Regions from separate parts of the Dyadobacter sp. HNCC25DJ187 genome, predicted to be linked through region 1. Evidence: riboswitches for the same ligand, from Rfam matches in the RefSeq annotation. Region 1 holds a riboswitch; each other region holds the start of a gene.

Region 1 (10,600 bases):
CCCAAGGGAAAGTTGCTGGGTAGAATTGAAATGGGTGAATTAACTTCCAATTGTGCCTGGGGTGGCGACGGATCAGTGCTTTACATGACGGTAAATGGCTACATCTGCAGAATCAAAACTGCAGTTACAGGCGCAGGTTGGTAAGAAAAGGAGAACAATATCCGATCATGAATCAGATGTTGCTCTCCTCAGGGTATTACCTATCCAGTCCTCTCAATTTAAGAAATGTCGCATCTACCTCAGCCTTTACTTTAGGCCAGTCCGCCTTCCCTTGCTTGTAAATGCTCACATAAGATTTATAAAGTGTTATTTGATTGGAGCTGAGCTGATCCAGCTCAGCTGATATGCTCTGTCTGCTCTCCGCACCAGCACTTTTATAATCACCAAGCAGCTTGTTATAGCGCCTTTCGGTAATATCTAATTCATACAAAACAACATCGGCCAGTTTATCCATTTCGCCATTGAGCTTAATCAGTTGACCGTACTGATCACTCATTTCCGTTTTTTGAATGGTAGCATCAGTCGCATTCCCACTGTTCAGATTGACATGATTCCTTCGATATTCTCCAGCCTGGCTTGTGGAACTGCCCACCGCAGACCTCGAATTGATGCGGAGTGAATCCTGTCTTGCTGATTCGGTGAGGTAATTGCCATGCCTGGCAGTTGTCACAGTCTCCGAACCATCCGACTTTTTAAGTGAACCAGACATATTTTTCACACCGGTACATGAATACGTAAGCAATGATGTAAGAAGCACACCAGCAAGTAAAGTTTTACTTCTCATCGGAGTTGTATGTTAAAAGTTATGTCTTAAACCTATGTTCAGATTCGGATTGAAATAGAATATTTTCGGCAGAAGCTCTACATAAGCGCCTGTTTCAATAAAAAATGATGTTGGCTTGCTGGCAAAGAAAAACTCCAGTCCGCCAGTGGCCGACGGTCCGGTGGAAATATTGGTCGTATGAACACTTTTTACGTTACGATCAGGGTAGTAACGCCGTGAGTTGAGCTGTACCCCCACTCCTCCATAAGCCATCATTCTCTCGTTGAACATCGGAACATACCATAGATAGGTTCCATTGAATGACACACCAATAGCACCCAGGTCGTCATTAGAAGTTTTGTAAGTAGATTTATTTTTCAAAAACCCCGTATAAGTGCCTACTGACAGGTCCAATCCGTTACGATCTCCATATTTACGTAGTGATACACCTGTAGGCTCTCCCAACTTGAAACCTATAGCCCATTTCTGCGTTTGGGCACTTGCTGTTAAAACACTAAAAATCAATAAAGAAGCCAGATAATACTTTTTCATAACTAATCATTTTAAGTCGGGATAGTCCCCATACTGTTTCAAAAACTATCAATTTCAATGCCACAAACCTATAAAGATTTCAACATAACTGTCAGAGCATCGATATGATATTTTACGACTCGCACGTAATAAATCCGTCACATTTCAATAAATGTTCAGAGCCACCCGCTTGCTCAACTTATTTCTAATAAATTGTTTCAGTACTATTTTATCTTTAATATTGCGCCAGAAACACAATGTCACATACTAATTTTCCAAAACAGTGTCGGAAGGTAAAAAGAGCCAGATTTTTAATTCAAAAGACTTAATTGCCTATTTCCTCGTTGCAGGTACCGGCGCTGCAGTTCAGCTACTTTGCTCTAGTTTATTTCAGGACTGGTTCGGACTTACATTCCAGGAGTCCATCATGCCAGCTTACGCTGCTTCCTTTATTGTAGGTTTTGCCCTCACTAAACTTTTTGCTTTCGATGCCCGCAAAACAAATCAGACCCGACGTGAAATGGTTAAATTTCTGATGGTGGCTGTTTTTTCCGGATTTGTAACTTACATATTTTCAAACGCTGCTTATTACATCTCCAATAATTATTTTGAAACATATCAGTTTCTTATTCCATATTCTGAGAAAACTGTCAATTTCAATGAAATGGTGTGTTACACAGTTGGGATGGGGTTCAGCTTTATAAGTAATTACATTCTTCATAAGACCTTTACATTCAAAAGCACAGGTTTTTACAACCGCCTGAAAGTCCTGATCCGTTAGCTATTATAATTTTTCAATAATAATCGCTGAGGCTCCTCCTCCACCGTTACAAATCGATGCAAGGCCATATCGGCCGCTCTTCTGTTGCAACACAGACAACAGCGTACTGATGATCCTTGCTCCGGAAGCTCCAAGCGGATGACCTAAAGAAACTGCACCACCATAAATATTAACTTTTTTCTGATCCAGATTCAGCTCAGAAATATAAGCGAGTGCAACAACGGCGAAGGCCTCATTTATTTCAAAGTAATCGATATCTGCCAAAGACAGTCCAGCCTTTTTTAATACCTTTTGTGTGGCAAGCATCGGTGTTGTTGTAAACCACGCAGGTTCCTGTTCCGCATCGGCATAAGCCACAATACGTGCAACAGGTTTCAGGTTTTGAGATTGCACAACTTCAGCAGAAGCCAAAATCAGCGCTGCAGCCCCGTCATTGATAGTGGAAGCATTCGCAGCTGTAACTGTACCGTCTTTGGAGAACACGGGTTTTAAAAACGGAATTTTCTCGAATTTGACCCGCTTGTATTCCTCGTCTTCGGTGATGTAAGTACTTTCCGCACCTTTTATGCCAGGTATTTCTACCGCTGTTATTTCATCTTTGAAAAAGCCCTTCTCGGTAGCAAAAGCACTTCGCTGATAAGATTGGATGGCGAAAGCATCCTGTTGTTCGCGTGTGATATTATATTTACTGGCCGTATTGTCACCACAAACACCCATCCCCACCTGATCGTATACATCAGTCAATCCATCTTTGACCAACCCATCCAGCACTTCGCCGTGACCATAAGCCTGTCCGTAACGCGCCTTGGGAAGGTAATAAGGTATTTGCGACATATTCTCCATCCCACCTGCAACGATTACAGATGCATCCCCGAGTTGAATAGATTGTGCGGCAAGCGTAACCGCTTTCATTCCTGAAGCACAAACCTTGTTGACCGTTGTGCATATTACTTCCGGTTTTAAACCGGCATAAATAGCTGCCTGCCGTGCCGGAGCTTGTCCAAGGTTGGCTGATATGACATTGCCCATGTATAGTTCATCTACCACGTCAACGTCAAGCTGTGTCTTAGAGAATGCTCCTTTAATTGCCGCAGCACCAAGTTGAGCTGCATGAATACCCGACAAACTTCCGCCAAAACTTCCGATAGGTGTACGACATGCCGACACGATAAATACGTCTTCCTTCATGGTTTCTGATTTGATGATACTCAAAAATAGAAACTATTCTGAAAGTAACACCTTGTCATGACAGATTCCTGTTCAGAAAACTCATTTCAATTCATCTGAGCTTGATGGAAGCTTATTATATTCACCTTTAAAACTATAAAATCCAAAAATAACAAGGCCAGCACAAATCGGGATAAAGATCAGGATGATAATTCCCCATTGTAAGGAGGTATTCATACGGTCAATTCCTAAATCTGCTTCGGCGATTTTTTCTATGGCCTGAAAGATTAAAAACACAATTATAGCCGGCCCGAGCAATATCCAAACAGCCCCAAGTATTCTTTTCAATATGTTCATATTCAATGTTTTTATTATGTTAGTCCATTACATCTTCATCACCTTTGTTATTGATGTATACTGCTCCTATGACAAAGGATAATGCAGCAATTCCTATAGGGTACCACAAACCAGACAACGGTGTAGAACCCGGATAAGAAGCAACCAGCGTAGCAATAAACGGTACCAATCCACCAAAAACGCCGTTACCGATATGATACGGCAGCGACATGGAGGTATACCGGATCTGTGTAGGAAACAATTCCACCAGAAATGCAGCTATCGGCCCATAAACCATCGTCACAAGCAGTATCTGAAAGAAAACCAATGCTATAAAAATGATATACGTAGCCGATGAAAGGGTTACATCAGCGACCACAGATTTATCTTCAATGGGTAGCAATACATCATCCGGTACCATTCTGGTATTGATTTCACTGAAAGCCATACCATTGTCCAAAGTTTTACGCACCGTACTGGTAATTAGTGAGTCTTTGTCTTCGTTGATCATCGTTTGCTTAACCACAGGCTCGGAGGTGGTATTGAGCTGAGATTGCGCCATGGCTTTCACGTCTGTCGCATCCAGAAAATACTGGTATATAGGCCTGTAGAAAAATACACCAAGCAGCATACCAGTCAGCATAATCCATTTACGACCTACGTTATCACTCCAGGATCCGAAAACGACAAAAAATGGCGTAGCCAGCGCAATTGCCCATAGAAGTATGTATCGGGATTCATTAAAATCCAGCTTACATGTATTTTCCAAAAATGACTGCGCATAAAACTGACCGGTATACCAGATCACCCCCTGCCCCATCGTAGCTCCAAACAAGGCAAGCAGTACCATTTTGAAATTAGCCTTCTTCTGAAAACTTTCTTTCAATGGATTTGCAGAGACCTTTCCTTCTGCTTTAAGTTTTGTAAAAACAGGTGATTCATGCATTTTCATTCTGATGTATATCGAAACACCAACCAGAAGAATAGACAATAAGAACGGGATTCTCCATCCCCAGTCAGCAAACTGATCGGCACCAATGAGATTCTTTGTGACCACGATAATACCAAGGGAAAGAAACAGCCCCAATGTCGCAGTAGTTTGTATCCAACTGGTGAAAAAGCCACGTCTGCCAACGGGAGCATGTTCAGCCACATAGGTAGCAGCACCGCCATACTCTCCGCCGAGCGCCAGCCCCTGCACCAATCTTAGAATAAGCACTAATATTGGTGCAGCATAACCTATGGTTTCGTAAGAAGGAATAAGACCGATCAGAAATGTAGATCCGCCCATAAGCACGAGGGTAAGCAGAAATGTATATTTCCGTCCTATCAGATCTCCGAGGCGACCAAAAACCAGGGCACCAAACGGCCGGACAATGAAACCCGCAGCAAATATAGCTAGGGTGTTTATTAGAGCTGAAGCACCGGCGTCACTTGGGAAAAGTTGTTGTCCGATGATCACCGCAAGACTTCCGAAAATGTAGAAATCATACCATTCAATAAGTGTTCCCAGTGATGAGGCAGCGATTACCTGCGTGATACTCTGTGTAACGTTGTCGTTCTTAGAACTCATGGGTAAAAATCAGGATAAAGTAGCGGGTGATTCAGTGTTACTACCAAACCAGTGTAACAAGGAATATTAAACTAATTTCTACGAAAGTAACAATCTGCACGACGTTACTCATGTGGTTTTGCAAAAACCTGTATTTTCATGTTTTGGTTGTATATGATGCCTGGCAAAACACTATTTCATGCACCTCCGCTGATGTTTTGTAGTCAGGTTTGGTAATATCTAAAAACCTGTACAACTTGATTGCTCTTAAATCCAACATCATGGGCAAAAACCTGATTCTAACACTCATACTATCTCTGACTATCGGGCATGTACGTACGATAGCCCAACCAATATCGCCAGACTCATCTTTGATCGTAAAAAAAACGACTGATTTTGATGTAGACGGCAAGGGATCCTCCTCAAACTGGCAGACTACACAATGGCTTCCTATAATCATTCAGAACAACTCCCAACAAAAACAACCTGGCAGACAGTACATATCACGTATCAAAGTTCTTTATTCAGAGAAAGGCATGTATTTCCTGTTCGACTGTGAAGATCAAAGACTTACCTCCACGATTCAGGAGGACTTTGGAGCCTTGTATAAGGAAGATGTCGTAGAAGTTTTTCTGTGGCCCGACACTTCCGTTCCCATCTATCTTGAATATGAAATATCTCCGCTAGATCATGAGTTGGTGATCCTTGTGCCTAATCTGAAAGGAGGAATGCAAGGCTGGAAACCATGGAATTATACCGGCGATATGAAGGTAAGACATGCCACGAGTGTTCAGGGAAGTTTGAAAAAGAGTATGGCAGCGGTGGAAGGTTGGAAAGCCGAATTTTTTATACCTTTTTCTCTGATGAGTCCAATCGTTCCACAAATTCCAGTATCTGGTACTATATGGAGAGGGAATTTTTATCGTATTGATTATGATCAGGAACCCGCCTATTATTCCTGGAAAAGAACGAATGGCAGCTTTCACGAATATCAAAAGTTTGGAACCTTATTATTTGAGTAGCCATGAACTCAATCCGATTCAAAATGGCCTATACTAAAAAAGTCCTCAAGTTGTAAAACCCAAGGACTTTCTTCAGTATCTATATTTGAATCAGGAAGTATCAGATCCTAATCCAAACCATTTGCTTTTTCTTCTTTTTCAACCTCATCTTCACTTTTTCTGGTGAGATCAGGATCATCGGCTGGCTTCCTGGTCGGTTGCGTGTTAGTAGGTATATCCGGAAAAACAGGTGCCTCTCCAATTGCCTTACTTCTTTCCAATATTGCTGGTTCTCCTCGTTGACGTGCCATAATGATTGTTGTTTGGTTATGATTACTAATACATTACATCTGACCAAATCAAATAATCATTCCAGCGGTGGTTAACTGTCATTTTGCTAAAAATCGTAGACAAACAGCCCGCTGCTGTTTCATTCCTGACACCGTATATACTTTATATCAATCCTCCTGCAATATCAGTTGCATAAAAACTGCATCCAGCCACTGATCAAATTTAAAACCCACCTCACGCAGATACCCTTTTTCTATGAATCCGAATTTTTTATGAAACTCAATGCTGCCTCTGTTAGATGCATCAATAACACCAATCATCGTGTGAATGCCTGATTCGCCGGCCCGCTGTATAAGACTTTTCAATAACCTGCCGCCAACACCCAGACCTCGTGATTTCTCATCCAGGTATATGGAGTGCTCGACACTAAATCTATAACCTATTTTGGGTTTGAAAATATTATACGAACCGTATCCTATCACTTTTTTGTCATGCTCGGCAACAATTACGGGCATTCCGTCCTCAATCATTTTCTCGAACCAGGCTGTTTGCTCCTCCAGCGTCCTGGTCTCGTAGTCGTAGATGGCTGTGGTGGTTAGAATCGCCTGGTTGATGATGTCAAGAATGACAGGGAGGTCTTTCGGAGAAGCATTTCGTATGATCAGATCCATTAAAACAATATACTGTTGTTTGCGTAGTGTTAAAATTCAAAGTTAGCCCAAAATACTAAAAGTCAAATTATTCGACCTGTCCATGCAGGAACTTTATAACATTTATTTTTCATTCCTCAATTTTTCCAATAGCTTTGTCGAAACTTTAGGGGTGTCCCATATGCGGACTGAGATAATACCCTTTGAACCTGATGCAGTTAGTACTGCCGATAGGGAAAAGTCGGAGATAACCATTCATTGGTATCTATATGAATCTTTCGCGAGGTCCATTCCTGAAGTTTTATTTACAAAACGTTATTCAGAATGGAAATCAGCATCAATCAGCAACTTACGGAAATCTCAGAAAATGTGACGGTGCAAAAGCTACTGACTTCTCTATTTTCTAATCCCGGAAAGGGGATAGCCGTAGCAATCAATCAGAGCATCATTCCTAAGTCACAGTGGGAAAAACACATCCTTCTGCCCGACGACAAAGTCACTTTAATCAGAGCCACACAAGGCGGCTAAACGCCGGCTTTGCATTCCAAAACATCCGAGTTAAGATTCATCCCACCATTGCCGACACGACCGGCCAAACAGCACATATACATGAAAATTGAAAAAACACCAGGTGAAAATGTAATCACCCGTACCCCGTTTCCGGCTTCAAAGAAAATTTATGTAAAGGGAACCATTCACAACATCGAAGTTGCGATGCGGGAGATCACACTGTCTGATACACGCATACACGGCAAAACAGGTATCACAGATGTCAATTTACCAGTTACTGTTTATGACACGAGTGGTCCTTATACAGACCAAAACATTGCTATTGACGTACGAAAAGGTCTCAGTCCGTTAAGAAAGTCATGGATTATGGACCGTGGTGATGTGGAACAATTGGATACGATATCCTCCGACTATGGCAGGCAAAGGCAGCTGGAGCCAAGTCTGGATTCCTTACGATTCGCCTGCAACAACAAACCGCTCCGTGCAAAATCGGGACAAAATGTATCTCAGCTTCATTATGCAAAACAGGGCATAATCACTGCAGAAATGGAGTACATTGCCATACGGGAGAACCAACGAATTGCTGAGCAAATCGAGAGGCTCGATAAGAAAGACCGCTTTCTGGCGCATCAACATACCGGTCAAAGTTTTGGAGCGAACACTCCAAAAACATGGATTACACCTGAGTTTGTACGCGAAGAGGTCGCATCCGGCAGAGCTGTAATTCCTTCCAATATCAATCATCCCGAAAGTGAGCCCATGATTATTGGGCGAAATTTTCTGGTTAAGATTAATGCGAACATAGGTAATTCTGCTGTTACTTCGAGCATTGAAGAAGAAGTTGAAAAAGCTGTATGGGCGTGTCGCTGGGGAGCCGATACAATTATGGACCTTTCAACAGGTAAAAACATACATGAAACCCGTGAGTGGATTATCCGCAATTCCCCTGTTCCCATTGGTACAGTTCCCATTTACCAGGCACTGGAAAAAGTGAATGGCAAAGCAGAGGATCTAACCTGGGAATTATTCAGAGATACCCTTATCGAGCAGGCTGAACAAGGTGTCGATTACTTCACGATACACGCCGGAGTACTTTTGAGGTATATTCCGCTGACAGCCCGGCGTGTCACCGGCATCGTTTCCCGCGGTGGTTCTATTATGGCCAAATGGTGCCTTGCCCATCACAAGGAGAACTTCCTTTACACGCATTTTGAAGATATATGTGAGATCATGAAAGCTCATGATGTAGCATTTTCACTTGGTGACGGTTTAAGGCCGGGTTCCATTGCAGATGCGAATGACGCAGCACAGTTTTCCGAACTGGAAACCCTTGGCGAACTGACGAAAATTGCGTGGAAGCATGATGTGCAAACCATTATTGAAGGTCCGGGACACGTACCCATGCATATGATTAAAGAGAACATGGATAAGCAGCTGAAGCATTGCCATGAAGCACCGTTCTATACACTCGGACCATTGACTATGGATATCGCGCCCGGATACGATCACATCACTTCTGCAATCGGCGCGGCAATGATCGGCTGGTTTGGAACGGCTATGTTATGTTATGTCACTCCCAAGGAACACTTGGGATTACCAAATAAAAAGGATGTGAAAGATGGGGTAATCACTTATAAGATTGCTGCACACGCTGCCGATCTTGCGAAAGGACATCCGGGAGCACAATATCGTGATAATGCACTTAGCAAAGCCCGATTTGAATTCCGGTGGGAAGATCAGTTTAATCTGGCTCTGGATCCTGACACTGCAAGGGAATTTCATGACGAAACATTGCCTGCTGAAGGTGCCAAAGTAGCTCATTTCTGTTCGATGTGCGGACCCAATTTCTGTTCGATGAAAATTACGCAGGATGTACGCAATTATGCTGAAGAAAACGGCCTGATGGAGCAGGATGTATTGCAGGAAGGTATGCAAAAGAAAGCGCTCGAGTTCGCCGACAAGGGAAGTGAAATATATCTGTAATGAAACTATTGGCCATATCCAGTCCCGATTTTATCCCTCACGAAGCCCGTATCATCAACGGACTTTTCAGGGCGGGACTGGAATATATCCACATCAGAAAACCGGAATGTACCCTGGATCAGTTAAGGGTCCTGCTTGATGAGATCGACGAAGAATTCATCAGCAGGATTGCTGTTCACCAACATCATCAAGTGGTTTCAGAATTTAAAATTTTCAGGTTGCACTTTACTGAATCAATCAGAAGAAAGACGAATGAAAACGAATTGAAAAATCTGAAAATGCGGGGCTACTGTTTGAGTACCTCGGTTCACGATTTGGAAGAAATGGTAAATTTGAACCCTTACTTCAGCTACACCTTTTTCGGGCCGGTATTTGACAGCATTTCAAAGTCGGGGTATAAAAGTTTGCTTGCCAAAGACTTTTATCTGGAAAAGAAATATAAAACAGTTCCGGTAGTTGGCCTCGGAGGGATTACTATTTCCAATCAACAACAGGTAAAGGACATGAATTTAGATGGTGCAGCTATTTTGGGAATTTTATGGCAGGAGCCCTCAAAAGCCATTGAAGTTTTTACATCGCTGGCTTCTGCCATTAACTCTTAAAAAGAATAATACTGGCAGAAAAGCTCATGCCTATGCAAAATATTAATGACATGATTGACAAGCTACAATTCATATCTAATCAAACCGACGAACTTAGTCATCTGGAATGCATCCAAATTGCATTGGACGCAGGATGTACATGGATTCAGCTTCGCATTAAAGACCAACCAGAAAAGTATGTTTGCGAAATTGCTCATCAGGCAAAAAACCTATGTGATAAGTATGATGCGAAATTAGTTATCAACGATTTTCCGACAGTAGCAAGAGAGGTAAATGCCTACGGTTTACATCTTGGCCTACAAGACATGACAATTTCCGAAGCCCGAAAAATCACAGGTTCAAATATCATCATCGGCGGAACGGCCAACACTGCAAAAGATGTACGCAACCGCATAGAAGAAGGTGCAGATTACATCGGACTGGGACCATACCG
Region 2 (10,600 bases), on a different contig from region 1:
TTTTCATGGGAGCATATGGACGCCATTTTGTCCAGCTTACTTTCCCAATGGTCCATGAGTGCGACTTCCAAAGGAGGCGTTCTCATAAATTCCCCCCATGCCGGCAGGTTTTGCATGATCACGGCGGATACATCGCCTACCTGTGTATAGTCATCAAAAGGATTGGCATGTAAGGTGCCGCCGATAGACAAGCCCTTGCCGTCAAAGACGCGGGTCTCGGGACGGTTGTGGATTAGTAAGGTCATCATGTCCTTACCACCTTCGTAATGGCAGTCCTCCAGTGCTTCCGGTGAAACAGGCAGGTATTTGCTACGTGCGTTGGTGGTACCGGATGATTTGGAAAACCATTCGATAGGCGATGGCCAGAGCACATTGGGCTCACCTTTTAATACACGTTCTATATATGGATAAAGCTCTTCGTATGAAGAAACCGGAACCTGATCCTGAAATTCTTTGACGGATTTGATCTGGCCATAGTTATGCCTTGAACCCCATTCCGTATAACGAGCCGTTTCGATAAGCTCAGAAAAAATACGTTGCTGGGTTTCAACCGGATTCTTCATAAACTGCTCGATCCTTTCAAAGCGTCGCTTCAAAAACCAGACAGTCATATCATTCACCAGCTTCATAACACGTTCGGTTGGATATTGAATTATAAATTCTGTAAAAATAGCAATAAAAACGGTGAGAGAACAGATTGCTTCTGTTTCCCTCACCGGTTAATATCTGTTTTAATATACTAAGTCCTGGAACTGAACTTTCTGTACAAGAAAAGAAGTAGAACTGCGCCAAGTATTGCGATAAACAAGCTTCCGATATCAAAGCCGTCCACTTTTCCGTAACCGAACAGTGATGATATCCAACCTCCGACAACGGCTCCTGCAATACCTATCAGAATGGTGACAATAAAACCACCAGGATCTTTTCCCGGGTGAAGTGCTTTGGCAATGGCTCCTGCAAGAAGCCCTACGATAATCCAGGTTAAAATACCCATGTGTGTTTAGTTTTTATTGTGAAAGTACAGTTGTGAATATACAAAAACTTTGCCTGACACAATGTGCTGAAAATCTGGGTAAGTTCTGAGGGATTTTACCTATCGAAGAACATATTGCTTCCTGCTGCTTTACTGGTGACAGAAGAGCTGATTTCCTGATAAACCGGTGTGCTTTCAGTAACTCGGCCTCGGGCCAGGGGACTACCTGTGATCATAGATAAAGCTTTGTTCAACAGCGGATCACGTAAACTCCCGTAAGCATATAGTTTTGATCCTTCAATCACAGATGCAGTAGGGGTAAAGCCCACGGAATAGTCAGACTGTTTGAGGCTATTGAAAGATTTTGTAACAATTGGTTGCATGCCCCACTTGATTCCCTTGTCTTTACCAGTAATCGTAATAGATCCCACATTTTTACCATATGTTACGTCACCCACCAGCGTTACGTTCATAAAAGGCTTAAGACCATTGATCAGTAATTCGCTCGCTGATGCAGAGTTTTTGGAAGTGATAATAACCAGATTATTAAGGCTCTGACCTATATTCTGAGATTTAGTCTGAAATTTCTCATAGAAGAAACTAGCGCCGTATTGCTTCTCTAGAGCGGGCGTCACCGTAGCATTATATTCTTTATAATAAAATATATCGTTGTTGGTTACTTTCCCGATCAAACTTGCAAGATTGGTAGCAGAACTCACATAACCTCCTCCATTGTAACGCAAATCCAGGATGAGAGAATTGACACCGGAGCTTTTGAATTTGGCAAAAATGCCATCCAGTTTCTGATCATAAGCCTTGGAACCACTGACGCTGTCAGGACCGGGTACAAACTGATGGTAAACGATGTAGCCGATTTTGTCGGAGCCGTATTGGTAAGTCGTGTCATAGTGTATAGGATCCTCCTGTAAGTCGAGCTTGGCTGCCTCTTTTTGAGTTGTACCCTCCGTAATCACGCCGGCATCACTGATAGAACCGACCGTGAATTTCAGTGGTCCGTCTCCCCTGAGAAGACTATTGTAGTTGGTTGTGGTCAACTTCTGCCCATCAATATGTGTAAAAATATCTCCTCTTTTGAAGCCGGCTTTGGCAGCAGGGGAGCCAGGAAGTGTGTAGAGGACTATTCCGACGACATTGGAGCTGCCGGAAGGATAAATAACTAACCGGTAATCAAGACCAGTTGTTTTTGTATTTCCGTTCAATGATGATGTGAGTTCATCAGCACTTTCCTGTATCCATGAGAAGCGGTCGCCATTCGGGTTTGACGTACGGTCGTATTTAAATAACAGTGAACTGAAAAACGCCGAAGGTCCCTGCGACATATCAGGGCTAGCCGGGATTTTATCGTTCCAGTAATACCAATACTTCATATTTGAAAGGATCCAGTCATTTGTTTGACTGTCAGTAGCCGGCTCTACTGTCTTGTCTTTACATGCATACAGCAGTGGCAATAGTACCAGTGATATAATAATTCTTTTCAATAGCATTTTTCTATGCATTATAATTTATAAAAACCTCAGAAATAATATCGCATGCGTGGTTCATCTGTGCTTCATTGATGACAAGCGGAGGTGCAAATCGGATTTTATTGCCGTGGGTGGGTTTACATAGTAAACCCTGTTCCATCATTTTGTAACATAGATTCATAGCTGTGGGGCTATCTTCTGTATCCCTGATCACGATGGCGTTCAGCAAACCTTTGCCTCTGACCAGTTCAATCAGGTCACATTGCGCCTGAAGTGCCTCCATGCGCGACCTGAAAAGAGTACCCATTGCTTCAGCGTTTTCAGCCAGCTTCTCTTCTTCTACGACTTGCAAAGCAGCTATGGTAACTGCACACGCAAGTGGATTGCCTCCATAGGTTGAGCCGTGCTCGCCGGGCGCGATAGTCAGCATGATCTCGTTATCTGCAAGAGCCGCAGATACAGGCATGGTTCCCCCCGAAAGCGCTTTTCCTAATACCAATATGTCCGGTTTTACATCTTCCCAGTCGCATGCCAGCCTTTTGCCCGTTCTGCCGATTCCGGTCTGTACCTCATCAGCAATAAAAAGGACATTGTATTTTGTGCAAAGTTCACGTACCCCTCTCAGGTAACCTTCCTTTGGAACGACTACTCCGGCTTCTCCCTGGATAGGCTCGACCATGAAACCGGCAATGTCGGGATCGGTACGAAATGCATTTTCCAGCGCATCAAGATCGTCATACGGAATGATCACTACACCGGGTAAAAAGGGGCCATAGTCATCAGTACTGGATGGATCGGTAGAAGATGAAATGGCAGCCAGCGTTCTGCCCCAGAAATTGCCGGAAGCGTATACTGTCTTTGCCTTATCAGGTTCAATACCTTTTACTTTATAAGCCCATTTACGGGTTAGTTTCAGAGCCGTTTCGCCTCCTTCAACCCCGCTGTTCATCATCAGTACCTTATCATAACCAAAATACTTGCAGAGAAACTCTTCACATTCACCAAGCTTGTCGTTATAAAAAGCACGTGACGTCAGCGTCAGTTTTTGCGCCTGGGTTATCATTGCCTGCACAATTTTCGGATGGCAATGTCCCTGGCTCACGGCACTGTATGCAGAAAGGAAATCCAGATATTGCTTTCCATCAACATCCCATACATACACGCCGAGTCCCTTGGAAAGAACCACCGGCATGGGCTTATAATTATGAGCGCCATATCGGTATTCAAGTTCTATTGCCTGTTGAGATGTGTTCATGAATGTATCGGTAGGATGAGCCATTAAATATACGCTTTTGAAATGAAGTTGGATTTGCTAAGTAAAAATACGGAAAAGTTAACGGTTTGAAATGTATGAAAGGTTTTCTAAATCATATAACGAAGCTTCAATATATACAATATCAATTTCAGTGTTGATTCCTCAGCTAATGTAATCTACCTTTGCAACAGAATCTCATAGGGGTGCCCAACCGAACGGGCTGAGATCATACCCATAACACCTGATCCGGGTAATGCCGGCGTAGGGAGAGAAAGCTTAAATGAACAGAAAAAGAAGGTTAAAAACTTTCAGATCAGTACCATTCTTAGCTGTTATCGAATCTTTATTTTAATCATCGAGGATAGGTGGCCCCTGCCTGTTCGTAACCATTATGATCGCTATGCGAAACGTTACGGCCTGTCTGTTTGTGCTGTTATTGACTACAACTACCATTTCACGGGTTTACGCCCAAAAAACCATTGCCGGTAGAATCACTGATGCTGCCGATGGCAAGCCGCTGCCCGGTGCTACCGTTCGTGCAGGAGAGATCCGCGGTACGGCTACAGACAAGCAGGGGAATTTTTCTTTGAAGGATATAGCTGAGAACATTGCAGAACTTCAGGTATCCTATGTAGGGTATCAGTCTGTGAAGCTTGCATTGGAAACAGGGAGCAGAAGTATTGAAATTAAACTAGACAAAAGTACATACCAGGCGGATGAGGTGATCGTCAGTGCTACCCGTGTAAATGACAAGACAGGGATGGCTTACACCAACGTAAGTACAGAATCGATAGAGAAGCAAAACCTCGGTCAGGATTTACCTGTATTGCTGAATTTCACTCCTTCACTGGTCAGTACAAGCGATGCCGGAGCAGGAATAGGATATACGGGAATTCGTATCCGTGGTTCGGATGCGACCCGGATCAACGTTACTGTCAATGGTATTCCTTATAATGATGCAGAAAGTCAGGGTGTATTCTGGGTGAATATGCCTGATTTTGCTTCTTCTGTAAATAGTGTTCAGATACAGCGCGGGGTAGGTACATCTACCAACGGAGCGGGCGCATTCGGTGCCAGTGTTAATATCAGTACCAATACTTTCAGAGAGGAATCCTATGCTGAGCTGAACAACTCTTTCGGTTCGTTCAATACTTTTCGGAATACCATCAAACTGGGCACCGGATTGATGAATAATAAATTTTCCGTAGATGGCAGATTGTCTCGTATTTCATCGGATGGCTTTGTGGACAGGGCATCTTCTAATCTTCATTCGTACTACCTTTCAGGTGCATATTACGGTAAAAAGAGTTTTGTCAGAGCGAATGTGTTTTCCGGAAGAGAAAGAACATATCAGTCCTGGAATGGAGTGCCTGAAGCAAAGCTGAGAGGCGATCGTCAGGGAATTCTGGATTTCATAGAACGTAACGGATTAGGTGAAGCGGATGCTGAAAACCTGCTTACTTCCGGTGATCGGACCTACAATTCCTACACTTATAAAAATGAGGTAGACAATTACCGTCAGGATCATTATCAGCTTGTAACTTCACATACATTGAGTGACAAGGTTACGCTGAACCTGAACGCATTTCTGGTAAGAGGTCTTGGACATTATGAGCAGTTCAGAGCCAATGACGAATACAGTAAATATAATCTGCCTAATGTCATAATCGGAGCCGATACATTGGAAAGTACGGATATCATCAGAAGAAGATGGCTTGATAACTACTTTTATGGGACTACATTCTCCCTGGATTATAACAGTTTCAAAAAGCTGACTGCCAGCTTTGGCGGAGGCCTGAATCACTATGACGGAGATCACTACGGACAGATTATCTGGGCCCGTAATGCAGGTAATGTATCCAGTGAACATCAGTATTATGAAAATAAGGGCATAAAGAAAGACTTTAACCTTTACGGGAAAGTGTACTATCAGTTTACCGATAAGCTGAATGCCTTTGCTGATATCCAGTTCCGTGCTGTAAGTCACTCTATTCATGGCAGAGACAACGATCAACTCTTGCACGATGTGGATCAGCAATATCATTTCCTGAATCCCAAAGCTGGACTTACCTATCAGCTGGCTCCTCAGGCATCGGTATATGCGTCATATAGCCTGGGTAACAGAGAGCCAAACCGGGACGATTTTACATTTGCAACTGCTAATCTTTTTCCGGAGCATGAAACGATGCATAATATAGAAGCAGGTGTGCGTACACAAAAAGGCAAGTGGGCTTTTGCTGCGAATTATTATCTGATGAGCTATAACAATCAGTTGGTGCTCACTGGACAAATTAATGACGTGGGTAATGCAATTCGTGTTAATGTTCCGAAAAGTTACCGTATGGGCCTTGAGCTGGAAGGTGCAGTAGTTTTTAATCAATACCTGAAATGGAATGCCAATGCTACTTTCAGCAGAAATAAGATTAAAGATTTTACCGAATACGTGATTGACTACGATACCTATGAGTACCGCACGATCAGTCATGGTCAGACAGATATTTCTTTTTCTCCGAATGTGATCGTGGGCAGTCAGTTTACTCTCAGTCCCAAAAAGAATGTGGAGCTGGCTTTATTGACTAAATATGTGAGCAAACAATACCTGGATAATACATCGGACGAAACCAGGAAACTGGATGGCTATTTCACCAATGATCTGCGGTTGACCTGGTCGGTTCAGCCGAGCTGGATGAAGGAAATATCTTTCAATTTGCTGGTCAATAATATTTTCAACGAAAGATATGAGTCCAACGGATATACCTACGGATTCTTTTCCGGAGGTGTACAGACCCGGGAAAACTTCTACTTCCCACAGGCCGGGACCAACTTTTTGGTAGGGGTTAATTTTAAATTTTGATTTTTTGGGGTTGAACGCAGAGTAAAGGAGTTTGGCACAGAGTTTCGCAGAGTTTATCATGTATAATTCTGCTGAATTTTAATGTGACTCTGTGTTGTTAAAAACATTTGTGATTCCAACGTATTTTGACTTTTAAGTGTCTGATTGGAAGTATAAGATCAGGCACTTAAATGGATCCAAATGAAAAATCTATTCTTATTTACAGTTTTATTGACTATACTCTCAGCTTGCAAAAAAGATGCAGAACCAGAGGTGGCGAAGTTTGATTCAGAAAAATTTCCACAAAAGTGGCGATTGTATTCTGCACAAGGTAGAAGCATAGCAAATAGTCCGATATTGAAAGGCTCTGATTTAAATATGCAGGAGTTTTACATTCTTTATGCAGATGGTACGGCAAGTAAGACGAGGGAAGCGAATGGAACTGCGAAAACGATACAAGGGAAATTTAGATTTACAGAAGTCGATTCACAGAAATTTTTGGAAGTCACCTACGAAACCAGGGGTGAATTAGTTGATAATTGTTATGCTACGCCCGTTGAACAGTTATATGTCAAATCCAAAAGCGAAATACAAGGAATAACAGCCATGTGTGATAGGGCTCACCTTGTGTATACCCGAACCGAATAAAGCAATAATCTAAATCAGCGAAACTCCGCGCCAAACTCCCTAGAACTCTGCGTTTAAATAAGACACACACTCATTCAAAAAACTTCCTGAACTCTGCGTTTAAATTTTTTCAGCCTACCTTTGCGGCATGAATCTGAAAAATGACCTTTTATTACGTGCTGCACGGGGTGAGAAAACCGAGCGCACTCCTGTTTGGATGATGCGTCAGGCAGGCCGTATTTTGGCTGAATACCGCGCAGTTCGTGAAAAAGCAGGTAGTTTTATCAAACTGGCCACTACACCGGAAATGGCGGCAGAAGTTACCCTTCAGCCTGTAGATTTGCTGGGTGTGGATGCGGCTATTATCTTTTCTGATATCCTGGTGATACCCGAAGCCATGGGATTGCCGTATGAGATGATTGAGCAGCGTGGACCGGTTTTTCCAAGGACGGTACATACGCTTTCTGATCTGGATTCGCTGCATGTGGCCGAGCCGGAAGTGGATCTGAAGTATGTCATTGATGCAATCAAGCTGACCAAACAAGGTCTGGAAAACCGCGTTCCTCTAATTGGTTTCGCCGGAGCACCTTTCACTATTTTCTGTTATATGACAGAAGGAAAGGGATCCAAGACTTTCTCGGTTGCTAAAAAGCATCTGTATGCAGATCCTGAATTCTCGCATTTGCTACTTCAGAAAATAACAGATAGTACGATTGCTTACCTTAAAGCGCAGATTATTGCGGGTGCTGATCTTGTACAGATCTTTGATTCATGGGCAGGTATCCTGTCTCCTGAACAATACAAAATTTTCTCCTTACCCTACATCAAGCAGATCTGTGATGCCATCACAGAAGTACCTGTTACTGTTTTTGCTAAAGGAGCATTCTTCGCCAGAGAAGAGATCGGGCAATTAAGCTGCTCGGTAGTGGGGCTTGACTGGAACATGGATATTGCTGAATCCAGAAAACTGATCCCAAACAAGACACTTCAGGGAAATCTTGATCCGTGCGTATTGTATGCATCTTATGATCAGATCAAGCTGGAAGTGAAGAAGATGGTGAATCAGTTTGGTACACAACGGTACATCGCAAACCTTGGTCACGGAGTATATCCTGATACCGATCCGGATAAAGTACGCTGCTTCATTGAATCTGTGAAGGAGTATTCTTCATAGAGAAAAGGGGACACAGAGAGCCACGGAGTTTAAGGTGAGTTGCACAGAGTATTATTTCTGTATATAATACAACGAAAAAACAACTTTCTCTGTGGCTCTCTTTTTAATAACTCTGTGCTCCTCTGTGTAACCTCAAATTCCAGCCCATGCCCAACTCCCCATCCCCCCAAACAAAATGCGTCTTTCTTGACAGAGATGGCGTATTAAACGAAGAGCTTGGAAATTATATAACCAAAATAGATGACCTCATCATTCCGGAAGGTGTACCTGGGGCATTAAAAGCATTGAAGGCTGCCGGGTATCTGCTTATTGTCATTACCAATCAGGCGGGTATTGCCAAAGGGCTATATGGCCCCGAGCTGGTATATGCCATTCACGAGAAGATGCAGGAAGCTGCGGATTATGTTATGGACGATTTATATTTCTGTCCTTACCATCCCGAATTTTCGGGTAAATCCTTATCCAGGAAACCGGATTCACTGCTGATTGAGAAGGCGATTGCAAAATACAATATAGATGCATCCCAATCCTGGATGGTGGGTGACCGTGGAAGGGATATGCTTGCAGGTAAAAAAGTGGAATTGCACACCATACAGATCTTGTCAGAGCATGAAACGCTGGTTGGAGATCATGGTGTTGCCAATCTGGCCGAAGCCGCTGCAATGATTCTGAAACAGGCTTCTTAAACCCTTTCCGCCTGAGTAGGTGCCGCTTTTTGAACAGACCCGTATGCAGGGCACGCATGTTTTGTACATGAAGCAAAAGCGAAAGTACCAGCAACTGCAAGAAGGAAGAATAATTTTCTCATCAGGTATCAATTGTTAGATGTGACTGTAAAGTTATTAAAAAAGTTCTTTGAATGAGCGTTTTCGCATGACTAATAACGAACTCATTCAAAGAACTTTATATAAGATATCAGATTTTTGTTTCGATCAACTCTTCCTCCTGCTGTTCCGCCTCTTGTTCGGTTCTGTTACGATTTTCTTCTGCTGAAACATACGATTCGTCTTTAAAACCCAAAAGTCTTAGCATTGAATCACTGTTTTGCTCAGTTGCAAAAACACGTGTGGTAATGCGTCCTTCCTCATCACGGTCCACAAGAACATGTTTCGGAGCCGGAATAAGACAATGCTGAATACCACCATATCCACCCAGCGACTCCTGATAAGCACCTGTATGGAAAAACCCAATGTATTGTGGCTCATCATCTTCATAAATCGGAAGATACAAGTCGGCACTGTGCATTTCACTGTTATAGAAATCCTGAGAATCACAGGTTAATCCCCCAAGATTGACTTTCTGATAAGGACTATCCCAGTTGTTGATCGGCATCATGATATACTTCTGATTCATACCCCATGAGTCAGGAAGTTGTGTAATAAATGAGCCGTTGATCATGTACCAAAGCTCTTTATCATTCTGAAGTTTCTTATCGATTACTTCATAAATCACCGCTCCGCTTTCGCCAACCGTATAGCTGCCAAACTCTGTAAAGATGTGAGGAGCCGGCACATTGTTCTTGTTACAGATCCACTGAATATTTTCAACAATCTCATCAATCATCTGTTGATAATCATATCCTGTAGACAAGGATGTCTGAATAGGAAGACCACCACCGATATCAATTGAATCCAGATCCGGACAGATCTTTTTCATTTCACAGTACTTGAACATGAAGCGTGTTAATTCACTCCAGTAATAAGCACTGTCTTTGATACCTGTATTGATAAAGAAGTGAAGCATTTTTAGCTTAAACTTCGGATTAGGCGCTATTTTTTCCTTGTAGAGTTCGTTTACATCGTTGTAGCGGATACCAAGGCGTGATGTATAGAAAGCAAAATTAGGCTCTTCGTCCGTGGCGATGCGGATACCCAAATTCATGGAATCAGCGGTTACCAGGTTTTCATACGCTTCGATTTCCCGAAGGTTATCCAGGATAGGAATGCAATTGAACCCTTCGTTGATCAGTTCACTCAGATATTGCGTATAAAGCGGACGTTTATATCCGTTGGCAAGAATATAAGTCGATTTGCTCACCTTCCCACGCCTGTACAACTCACGAATAATAGGTATGTCGAAAGAAGAAGAAGTTTCCAGGTGGATGTTATGCTTCAGTGCTTCTTCCAGAACAAAACTAAAGTGGGATGACTTGGTACAATAGCAGTAGGTGTAGCTCCCTTTGTAATTATGCCTTTTGAAGGCATTCTTGAAAAACATATTCGCATTTCCGATATGCTCTCCGATTTTGGGGAGA
Region 3 (10,600 bases), 1.3 Mb from region 1:
TGCTGCTTTAAATGGTGTGAGTTGTTCGTAATCGTTATGGGAATGTGCTTGAGCGGTGGTGTATTGAGTTATGGTCTGGCCAAAGCTGAAACCCGAGCAAATCAGGAAAATAGAAGAGAGGATACTTTTCATGAATGGCTGTTAATGTTTGGGGATAAGGACTGCGTAAATATAAACCTTTACGACAGATTAAGGAAGTATGAGTGTTCTAAAAGTGACAAGTATATTAAAATGTAAAACATCGGAATAAAATATTGAATGGATTGTTTAAATTAAAATTTTATATTGACAATATGTTGATATTCAAACATATTGGTACCCCATGCCTTTATCATTGAAGAATATGCTTATTTTCGCAGCCGCATTCAATAGCGGTGCTTACCTAACTTTTAATCCTGAATGGAAAAAAACACTTCTCTATTTCGTAAAAAAACAGTTGATCAGATATTAAAGGATGCGCATGATGGAGAGAATGGCGGCTTGGCACGTATTCTCGGTGTGAGAGATCTGGTTTCATTGGGTATAGCTGCGATTGTTGGAGCAGGTATTTTCAGTACTATCGGACTTGCAAGCTACAACGGTGGTCCGGCGGTCTCGCTTTTGTTTATCTTCACAGCCATTGCCTGTGTATTTACGGCACTTTCCTACGCGCAGTTTGCGAGCACGGTCCCTGTTTCAGGGAGTGCTTACACATATGCATATGTGGCATTCGGAGAATTGTTTGCCTGGATCATCGGATGGGCTTTGATTCTCGAATATGCCGTGTCGAATATGGTAGTGGCCATTTCCTGGTCTGAGTACTTTGTAAGTATGCTCAAAGGATTTGGGATCACACTTCCAGGTTGGCTTACAGTCAATCCATCTGCGGCAGGTGAAGCTTTTGAAAAAATGCAGATTTCTGGAATGGCTTCTTTGAGTACTTACGAACAAATGGCTGCCAATGCCTATGCCACTGCCCCTAAAATCGGGGATATCGCTATTTTGATGAATTTACCAGCCGGATTAGTTACTCTTTTGGTAACAGCATTGGTGTATGTAGGTATCAGAGAATCGCGTACAGCCAGTAATATTATGGTAATCCTGAAAATCGGTGTAGTCCTCTTGGTAATTTGTGCAGGTGCGTTTTACGTAAAGCCTGATAACTGGACACCTTTTGCACCCAATGGCGTGAAAGGTGTACTCAGTGGTGTTGCTGCTGTCTTCTTTGCTTTTATTGGTTTTGACTCGATATCTACGACCGCCGAAGAGTGTAAAAATCCACAGCAGGATATGCCTAAGGCAATGATTTACTGTCTTATTATCTGTACAGTATTGTATGTATTGATTACACTTGTACTGACTGGAATGGTCAATTATAAGGAACTGAAAGTCAGCGATCCTTTATCTTTTGTTTTTCAAAAGAATGATCTGGACTTTATGGCAGGAATTATATCGGTGAGCTCTGTGATCGCCATTACCAGTGCATTGCTTGTATATCAGCTAGGTCAGCCACGTATATGGATGACAATGAGCCGTGATGGATTGCTTTGGAAGAAATTTGCAACCATTCACCCTAAGTATCAGACTCCTTCATTTGCCACAATTGTTACCGGATTTGTAGTAGGGGTGCCTGCGCTGTTTTTCAAAATGGATTTCTTTGTGGATCTGACAAGTGTAGGGACATTCTTTGCATTCATTCTTGTTTGCGGCGGTGTTCTCTACCTGGATCATACCGGCATTTCTGCACGTTCCAAATTCCGGGTGCCCTACATCAATGGAAAGTTCATTGTAGGTATTGGCTTTGTTGCCGCTATACTGGGATTGGCATTTTATGGTCAGGAAGTGATAGCAGAATGGCAGGCGCTTTCGGTGGCGGAAATTCTTGAGCATAAGCTGCTGACAATCATTTTCTGGATTACCTGGGCGGTATTATCTGTGATGAGTTTTAAATTCAATTTCTCAGTTTTACCCGTTATGGGTATTCTCACAAATCTGTATTTAATGACGGAACTGGGAGCATCCAACTGGTTTATATTCGTAATCTGGCTGGCGATTGGTCTGGTAATCTACTTCAGCTACGGATATAAAAGAAGTAAGCTGGCGGGAAATTGATGATATACTGTGATTACGAAAAGGGCAAAGTTCCGGGTCAACCGGATTTGCCCTTTTTTTGTTTATCGCTTCTCGATTTTGAGAGAAATAGAATATTTATCCTTGGTGAAAGTACTATCCACTTTTTTATGTGGATTCACACTCTCGAGAATGAACCTGTACCGTTGTCCGGCGAATTCATGATCCAGCGTATCAGCTTGCCTGAAAGATCCTGTTCCGGATTGTGAACGGCAGTCGCCTATACACATATTTACATGCTCCGTCAATTTACCTTCCGTATTGACACCCTCCAGAAGTAGGTCTACGCTTGCATTTCCTGCCCATATACAATTCACCCCTTCCGGGCAACGGCTGTCATGCACATCGAAAAAAGTAAGAGATGCCTTTGGTACATTGTTTAAAGATACTGTTTCCTTCAAATGTATCTCTGACGATTTCTTATCGATTCCTGCGCTTTGGCATGCCATAAAGGCCACCAGAGAACTCAATATCAGTGTCTTCATCTTTGTCGTTTTTTGGAAGACAGGAAAGCTGGTCAAATGGTTGCAATAAAATGATCTGAATAGTAACATTTTAAATCATCAACGTGAAAACAGTTCCTTTACCCACTTCGGATGTCACATTCAACTGTCCATTATGTTGTTGCAATATTTGTCTCGACAGGCTGAGACCGATACCTGACCCCGTTTTTTTTGTCGTATAAAAAGGGATAAATATGTTTTCAATTGCTTCCGGTTCAATGCCATCGCCATTGTCTCTGACTTCAATAAATGTCAAGTTGTCGGACTGATAAGCGTTGAGGGTAATGAGTCTGTCCGTCTGGGACGAAAAGGATTCAGAAGCGTTTTTGATAAGATTAATCAGTACTTGCTGTATTTGTCCGGTATCAACTTTGAAATTCAGGTTTTCCGGCTTCACAGTGAGTTGCCATAGCACACCATTTGCGGTAAGATCTGTTTGTAAGAGCTGAACAACTTCCTGCAACAGTTCAGTTACGCTGATTATGGCAAATACGGGTTTGGGGAGTGTGGTAAAGTCGCGGTATGCATTTACGAACTGCATCATTCCCTTGCTCCGTTTTTCAAGGGTTTGCAGCGCTTCTTTTAAATCATTGACAGCTTCCTGGTCAGTTGTAGATCGTTCTATATCCTCGTTCACGATTAGCCTCATGGTTCCTACAAGTGACACAATCGGAGTCATGGAATTCATGATTTCATGTCGGAGAACCCGCGTAAGATTTTGCCAGGATTCCACTTCCTGTTGTTGTAGTTCTGTTTGGATATTTTGAAGAACGACAATGCGAACCCATTTGCCGCGCAGTTGAATTGAAGCACCCTGAAGAGCCAGCGGTTGGTCGGAAGGAGTGCGATAAAGCTCTCTCACGCCTGAAGTCAGGTTAGACAGCAATTCATATAGTCGCGGATGTTTATCTTTTAATTCACTTAACTGGTGTAAACGGTAAATATTCAGCATGCGTAATGCTGCATTATTTATTAAACTTACCTGCCCGGAACTGTCAAATGTGATAAGTCCAGTTCCGATATGCTGCACAATGGTATTCAGATATTGCAGGTTTGCCTCCTTTTCCGCTCTTGCCTGCCGGAACGCATCAAGTACCTCATTGAATTGCTGATTGAGCTCCTGAAACGTTCTGCCCATTTTGTTGTCATGGCGGAAGTTAATCGTGAAGTCAGAGTACCGGACGGATTCCAGAAAGTAGGTGAGCTTTCTGTTGACGTTCGTGACGTAGCGGTATAGCAAAGACCCCTGAGCTGCGATGAATACGCCACCCAAAATATAGATCAGGACTACGTTGGTCTGTAATGAACCAAGCCATATAACCACCAATACACTTAAAATGATCAGGATGATACGTATCCCTATCACAAAACTAAAGTGTCGAAGTCCGATCATTGATTTCAAGCACGTTAATCGTTAATGATGCTTACTGGCTGACCACACATTTCTTCAAAAATATAATCGTTCAGCGATGGTATTTTATAATGAGCCAGATCAAACTTCGGATGTTCGTATACTTCCATCGCAGGTACCGATATAGTGGTCATGCCTGCTGCATGTGCCGATCGCAGGCCTGCGTGTGAATCTTCAAAGGCAATACATTCTTCTGGCTTCAATCCAAGTTTTGCTGCAGTAGTGAGATATACGGCAGGGTGAGGTTTGGTAAATTCTTCCAATTCACCAGAATGCCATAATTCAAAATAATCAATGATTTTGAGTCTTTTTAATACGCCTTCGATCAGTTCCATATGCGAAGCTGACGCCACAGCAAGGCGTAAATTCAATGCTTTCAGTTTTTTTATGAGTTCAATTGCGCCCGGCATAGCTACAGCATTTGCAAGGATGTTTTTATGTGCATGCTCCAGAATTTCTTGTTCAAGTTCTTCAAATGAAGGTGTATGCCACGGCTGAATTTTATAGCAAAATTCCAGGAAAAGTTTGATAGACAGACCGGTCGTCTGGAGTTTTAGTTCGTGTGTAAGTTTAAAGTTAACCTTTTCCATTACTTCACGTGCCGCATCCGCCCATATAGGCTCGGAGTCAATCAGCAGACCGTCCATGTCAAAAATTGCAGCTTTAATGTTTTGCATTAATATGGGTTTAAGATTAGAAATTTTACGCGATTGCAGCCAAAAAATAGTCAAAAAGATCTATCTCATGAATTTTAATCGGCTATTATAATCAAAACTACTACTTTCGCAGTTAAGAATGGCTTTAGGGGTGTCCTATTTATGGACTGAGATTTATACCCTTCGAACCTGATACAGTTGAGGCTGTCGTAGGAAAAAGCGCATGAAGATCCCTTAATGATCTTTCCTATCCGTTTTCGGCTCCTTACTGTATTGCTCCATTCGTTTTTTAAACTTATAACGACATGATCATGGAAAAACCAGGCAAAGGCTTGTCCGCCGTACAGACTCAGGTTCCGCTTGTACACAATATAACGAATTTCGTTGTTATGAATTTTACCGCTAACGCTTTACTTGCTGTGGGAGCGTCACCGGTGATGGCACATGCTGTAGAGGAAGTCGAGGAAATGGTTTCAATCGCCGGGGCATTGGTTGTTAACATCGGGACACTGTCACCGCAATGGGTGGAAGGAATGAAGCTGGCTATGAGAAAAGCTGCAGAGCTCGGCAAACCGATTATTCTTGACCCTGTTGGCGCGGGAGCAACATCATATCGCAATAGGGTTTTATCACAATTACTTGAAACGGCAAGTCCGACTATTATCCGTGGTAATGCTTCTGAAATATTGGCACTTGCAGGATCTAACCTGAAAACAAAAGGCGTAGATAGTACAGCGAATTCGACAGATAGTATCCAAGCGGCTACGGCATTAAGCAAGCAATACGGATCCGTAGTGAGCGTAAGCGGCGCTACAGATGTGATCGTGCGTGGTTCTGAGGTGGCTTTTGTGGATAATGGAGTACCCCTGATGACCCGTATTACCGGAATGGGTTGTTCAGCGTCAGCTATTGCCGGAGCATTTGCTGCAGTGCATAAAGATAGTTTTTTTGCAGCTGTAGCTGCGGCGTCTACCATGGGTACATGCGGAGAAATTGCCTTTAAGAAAGCGAAATTGCCAGGGTCTTTTCAGATAGCATTTCTGGATGCATTGGCCGACATCAGCAGTGAACAGCTGGATCAAATGGCAAAGATCAGACAATGACAGAGCTCGAAAAACAACTGCAGCTCTATCTTGTCACAGATGAGAGGGCTTGTCTTGGGAGGGATTTCTTTTGGGTCGTAGAGCAAGCTGTGAAAGGTGGTGTCACGATGGTACAGCTTAGAGAAAAGGCACTTGGTACACGCGCCTTTATTGAGAAAGGTAAAAAATTGAAAGATATTCTGGACCCTTACGGCGTTCCGCTGATCATCAACGACAGCGTAGATGTGGCACTTGCCATTCATGCCGACGGCGTACATGTCGGGCAAAGCGATATGCCGTTTACGATACTGAAGGATTTGCTTCCATCAGATGCAATTACAGGGCTGTCTGTGGAGATTAAAGAGCAGGTTGTTCAGGCTGAGGAGTGGAAGCCGTCATATATCGCTGCAAGTCCGCTTTTCTCAACACCATCCAAAACAGATACCGAAGCGCCGTGGGGAATGGATGGGCTCAGATGGATCCATGACAATACCAATCATCCGATTGTAGTGATAGGCGGACTGAATAAAATAAATGCCAAACAAGCTATTACAGAGGGAGCAAAAGGCATTGCAGTTATTTCGGCTATATGCAGTGCTGCATCACCTTTTGAGGCAGCACAAACCTTAAGGAAGCTTGTCATCGCAAGTACACAATCTTAATATTTTCCCAAAATGACCACAGAAATAACTAGATATCCTACTGTATTGACCATAGCTGGTTCAGATAGTGGTGGAGGAGCCGGAATACAAGCCGATCTCAAAACCATTGCTGCTCTGGGGGCTTATGGTACCTCTGCCATAACCGCTCTTACGGCGCAAAACACTTTGGGGGTCAGAGGGATTCATCCGGTTCCCCCGGAATTTCTCGAGCAGCAGCTGGATGCAATTTTTGAAGACATTACCATAGATGCCGTCAAAATCGGAATGATCAACACTGTGGAAGTGGCTCGGGTCGTTGCGAGGATACTGCAACGGTATAAGCCTGCTTTTGTAGTTTTTGATCCGGTGATGGTGTCGACGAGTGGTGCCAGGTTAATTCAGGAGCAAACTATAGAGATTCTCTGGACAGAATTATTCCCCATTGTAGATCTGATCACACCCAATCTGGATGAGGCTGAGATTTTAACCGGTCATCAAATCAAATCTGTAGAGGAAATGATCGAGGCTTCTGCTCAAATGATTGCAAAAGGTTGTAAATCAGTTCTTTTGAAAGGAGGGCATCTGGTTGGTCCGGTGCTATATGATGTACTGGCGCTAGATCAGCAGGAAACGCTAACCTTGCAAAGCAATTATATTGAAAGTAAAAATGTGCATGGAACAGGCTGCACTTTGTCGGCTGCGATCGCATCCTTTATGGCTTTAGGATTGGAGCTTAAAAATGCAGTCGAACATGCCAGGATATATGTTGCAGGAGCAATTGAAGCTGGTAAAAACATAACAACCGGAAGTGGGGCAGGGCCATTAAATCATACTTATTCACCCACTAAAATGCAAGTAAGGTCATGAAATTCACAGATGAGATGTGGGAAGCAGCTTTGCCAATTTACCAGGAAATAGAAGATCATCCTTTTAATCAGGAATTGAAAGCAGGTACGCTACCGGTAGAGAAATTTAAATACTACATTTTCCAGGATTCACTTTATCTCGCTGAATTTGCTCGTGCTTTGGCCACTGCCGGTACGAAAGCAGGCAATAGCCAGGAATTGCTGGATTTTCTGGAATTTGCACAGAATGCCATTCTGGTCGAGCGGGCTTTGCATATCAGTTATTTTAAGGAATACGAAATCAGTCACGATAACGTAAAAATGCCGGGTTGCTTTGCCTATACCAATTACCTTTTGTCTGCCAGTGCATTTGAAAGCTATGAGGTTGCGGTAGCAGCACTTTTGCCTTGCTTCTGGATTTATAAAAAGGTTGGAGATTATATCTACCTGAATCAGTCGAAGCCTAATGTTTACCAAAACTGGATTGATGCCTATGCAGGAGAGGAGTTTGCTATATCCGTTGAAAAGGCGATAACAATTTGTGATCGAATAGCTGAAAATGCTTCACACGAGGTGAGAAAAAAGATGCAAAATGCTTATATAACTGCATCGCGCTTAGAGTACGTATTCTGGGATAGCGCTTACAGGCTTGAACAATGGCCGGTTTAGGAACAGTTCATCTATCTAATCTGAAATTTCATCCGATTAAATTGTGAGTCTGTCCATATTGATTGGTTTCTTTTTCACGTGTATTTTACTTTTGAATTGTTGTTAAAAAGACGACATCAATAGCAATCGACTCATTCAAAATAGCAGAAAAAATGGAAACTCCCCGTAATGAATTCCTTTGGAAAAAAGCCAAACACCGTGCTGCTTTTAAAGTGCACCTCCGTACCTATTCACTAGTGATCGGCGGTTTGTGGTTGATTTATTTTCTTACGAGCGGTAACAGTCTCCTGACAAACTGGGATAATTGGACGCATCGGGCTTACCCCTGGCCTATATGGCCGATGTTTGGTTGGGGAATTGGTTTGGTTTCCCATTACTTATCAGCTTATGGTCATACCAATGAAGTAGATATGGCGAAAAAGGAATATGAAAAGCTGTTGAGAGAGCAGCAATAGATATTTTAAACCGATCTTAGCAGGCAGACAGCAGCTCGCTATCTGCCTGTTTTTTGACCCGTCATTCAGGTTTTGGAACAGTTGTTTTAGCATACATATCCGAATCACAAACAAAAACAAATCATTATGGAAAAGGACCTGAGGGATACAGATGCTATCAAGAAACTAAAATCACTGGGTGAAGATATAAGATTTTGTATGTATACTACCTTCGGAAACGGAAGGATAGATTCCAGACCAATGACTACGCTCGACATAGATGATGCCGGAAATGTATGGTTTTTCACGAGTAGAAACACGGATATAGGGAAGGAGACAAACTGGGGAGAAAGCGTAACGTTGATTTATGCCGATCCCAAAAACAATAGTTACCTGAGTGTAGCAGGACAGGCGTCGTTAGTGCATGATGAGAAAAAGAAAGAGGAACTATGGAATCCTATGACAAAAGCCTGGTTTCCTGGTGGTAAGGATGATCCTAATTTAGTACTTCTAAAAGTTACGACAGATGAAGCGGCTTACTGGGATAGCAATTCGTCGCGTATGGTTGTATTTTTCTCCATGCTTAAGGCAGCCGTGACAGGCACTACACCGGACGGCGGCGATCATGGCAAATTAAATTTATCGTAGGTTATTTTCTGATTTACCAGCAGCCAGTTTGAAATTAAATTCAGTCTGGCTGTTTTTTTTATGGATTTACGAGTACTATAGTGGATAAATATTCCTTGTGGGAATGGTTTTTGAAATGACTGTAAGCTAACATACATTACAAACCTGAATCTACATGGGCGCATCAAGACCGGTCAAAATCTCGCTGATCATCCTTTTAATAATAGCTGTAACAGCCGGTGGTTGGTTTCTTTTCATGAAGTATACAGGTGAAAATGAAAATCCTGTTTCAGGTTTGAAGCCCAAAGTTGAATTAGGTATTGGCCAGGTTAGTAACATTACTGATAGTACTGTAGATGTAAAACTGAACTTGCTTATCCACAATCCGCTGCCTGTAGGATTTGATTTAGATGGATTTGATTATTTCGTTACCATGAACGACAAGAAAATTGTCGAGAATAATTATGAAAAGCCTTTGGCTCTAAAAGCTCAGGACAGCAGCGCCATAGAACTTCCTGCCCAGCTCAAAATCAAAAACATATCTGAGATCGGCGATGCTGCGACTGTCAAAGGTGAAGATAGTGCCAATTATCATTTCGAAACTGTATTTCATCTGAAAAAGCCGATTCTGGGAAAGGATAGTATTGCATTATCAGTGAATAAACGACTTCCATTGTGGCAATTGCCAAAAGTGGAAGTGGCGGGTTATGACATAGAGAAATTTAGATTAACAAAGTCGGAACTGGTATTGCAGTTGAAATTCAGCAACAGAAATAGTTTTCCTATTGAGTTTAAAAATCCATCCTATGTAGTGGATCTTGGGAAACAAAAACGGCTCGCAGAAGGAAGTGTAAAGGGCTTTACCAAGGTTAAAGCGAAAAGCAGCGAGATCTATGAAATACCGCTTACAATAGATATGGGTAAGGTTTTGAAGGCAGCTGGTCAGATCCTCGTCAATGGTACCGATCTTCCATTTACATTATATTTCAAAAGTGTATTGGCGTCTGAGAATGATATATTTAAAGACAGCGACGTGAATGTGGTCGTGAACGGAGAGCTGAAGGATATGCAGACAGTAAAGAAAAATCTTGGTAATTGATGTTTCTGCCACGGATCGCTGCCTTTCCTGTATTGACTAATGCAATTTGTAACAGGTGTGCGATCCGTGGCGAGTAACAGCTATTTATTTCGTGTTAAACCAAACCGTCATTTCATTCGCTCCACGGTTTGCCCAGGCATAGAATGGAATCAGCTTGATTTGTTCTGAGCTTAATGTGGTGACACCTCCTAACAGGTTAGTTTCAAGTTGAGGAGTAAATTGTTGTTCAGCTTTGACAATTATTGAATTTGCTTTTCCCTGATTGTCGTGCCCCTCTGCACAATATAAAACGGGCCCCCTTTCGATAGCAACTTTGCCATTATTGTCTTTTATGTTTTCGTTAGAAACTACCTGGCGGACGGGCATATCTAACACCACTTTCACAGCATCTCCTTTTTTCCACTTACGCGTAATAGTCGCATAGCCATTTTCGGTGCTTACTTGTACCATCTTACCATTTATTGTAATGCTAACCGGTTTCATTTTTGCAGATCTATAAGTATATAAATCTCCGGGGATAGCTT

What was found. Region 1 has a riboswitch for thiamine pyrophosphate ahead of thiS (sulfur carrier protein ThiS). Riboswitches for the same ligand answer to the same signal wherever they lie in the genome.
Region 2: linked by a shared signal. The riboswitch ahead of AC1XUE_RS22720 (TonB-dependent receptor) and the one ahead of thiS (sulfur carrier protein ThiS) in region 1 are both predicted to bind thiamine pyrophosphate.
Region 3: linked by a shared signal. The riboswitch ahead of thiM (hydroxyethylthiazole kinase) and the one ahead of thiS (sulfur carrier protein ThiS) in region 1 are both predicted to bind thiamine pyrophosphate.

Annotation. Positions count from the first base shown of each region.
Region 1 covers NZ_JBXHAT010000002.1:328,534-339,133, forward strand. The annotation lists gene AC1XUE_RS12420 (SMP-30/gluconolactonase/LRE family protein) at 1-144, shown strand, start outside; gene AC1XUE_RS12425 (hypothetical protein) at 197-784, opposite strand; gene AC1XUE_RS12430 (hypothetical protein) at 797-1,315, opposite strand; gene AC1XUE_RS12435 (GtrA family protein) at 1,578-2,075, shown strand; gene AC1XUE_RS12440 (acetyl-CoA C-acyltransferase) at 2,079-3,263, opposite strand; gene AC1XUE_RS12445 (DUF6814 family protein) at 3,345-3,599, opposite strand; gene AC1XUE_RS12450 (MFS transporter) at 3,619-5,151, opposite strand; gene AC1XUE_RS12455 (carbohydrate-binding family 9-like protein) at 5,388-6,152, shown strand; gene AC1XUE_RS12460 (hypothetical protein) at 6,260-6,442, opposite strand; gene AC1XUE_RS12465 (GNAT family N-acetyltransferase) at 6,590-7,093, opposite strand; TPP riboswitch at 7,231-7,326, shown strand; gene thiS (sulfur carrier protein ThiS) at 7,397-7,600, shown strand; gene thiC (phosphomethylpyrimidine synthase ThiC) at 7,682-9,565, shown strand; gene AC1XUE_RS12480 (thiamine phosphate synthase) at 9,565-10,167, shown strand; gene AC1XUE_RS12485 (thiamine phosphate synthase) at 10,200-10,600, shown strand, end outside.
Region 2 covers NZ_JBXHAT010000003.1:344,956-355,555, forward strand. The annotation lists gene AC1XUE_RS22700 (GH3 auxin-responsive promoter family protein) at 1-629, opposite strand, end outside; gene AC1XUE_RS22705 (GlsB/YeaQ/YmgE family stress response membrane protein) at 740-994, opposite strand; gene AC1XUE_RS22710 (S41 family peptidase) at 1,090-2,478, opposite strand; gene rocD (ornithine--oxo-acid transaminase) at 2,483-3,736, opposite strand; TPP riboswitch at 3,902-3,997, shown strand; gene AC1XUE_RS22720 (TonB-dependent receptor) at 4,113-6,566, shown strand; gene AC1XUE_RS22725 (hypothetical protein) at 6,747-7,193, shown strand; gene hemE (uroporphyrinogen decarboxylase) at 7,321-8,346, shown strand; gene AC1XUE_RS22735 (D-glycero-alpha-D-manno-heptose-1,7-bisphosphate 7-phosphatase) at 8,493-9,032, shown strand; gene AC1XUE_RS22740 (type III PLP-dependent enzyme domain-containing protein) at 9,262-10,600, opposite strand, start outside.
Region 3 covers NZ_JBXHAT010000002.1:1,614,343-1,624,942, reverse strand. The annotation lists gene AC1XUE_RS17655 (phosphatidylinositol-specific phospholipase C/glycerophosphodiester phosphodiesterase family protein) at 1-132, opposite strand, end outside; gene AC1XUE_RS17650 (amino acid permease) at 400-2,091, shown strand; gene AC1XUE_RS17645 (hypothetical protein) at 2,154-2,594, opposite strand; gene AC1XUE_RS17640 (sensor histidine kinase) at 2,665-4,005, opposite strand; gene hxpB (hexitol phosphatase HxpB) at 4,020-4,700, opposite strand; TPP riboswitch at 4,817-4,912, shown strand; gene thiM (hydroxyethylthiazole kinase) at 4,985-5,782, shown strand; gene thiE (thiamine phosphate synthase) at 5,779-6,423, shown strand; gene thiD (bifunctional hydroxymethylpyrimidine kinase/phosphomethylpyrimidine kinase) at 6,436-7,269, shown strand; gene tenA (thiaminase II) at 7,266-7,916, shown strand; gene AC1XUE_RS17610 (2TM domain-containing protein) at 8,069-8,371, shown strand; gene AC1XUE_RS17605 (pyridoxamine 5'-phosphate oxidase family protein) at 8,498-8,998, shown strand; gene AC1XUE_RS17600 (LEA type 2 family protein) at 9,153-10,076, shown strand; gene AC1XUE_RS17595 (glycoside hydrolase family 127 protein) at 10,161-10,600, opposite strand, start outside.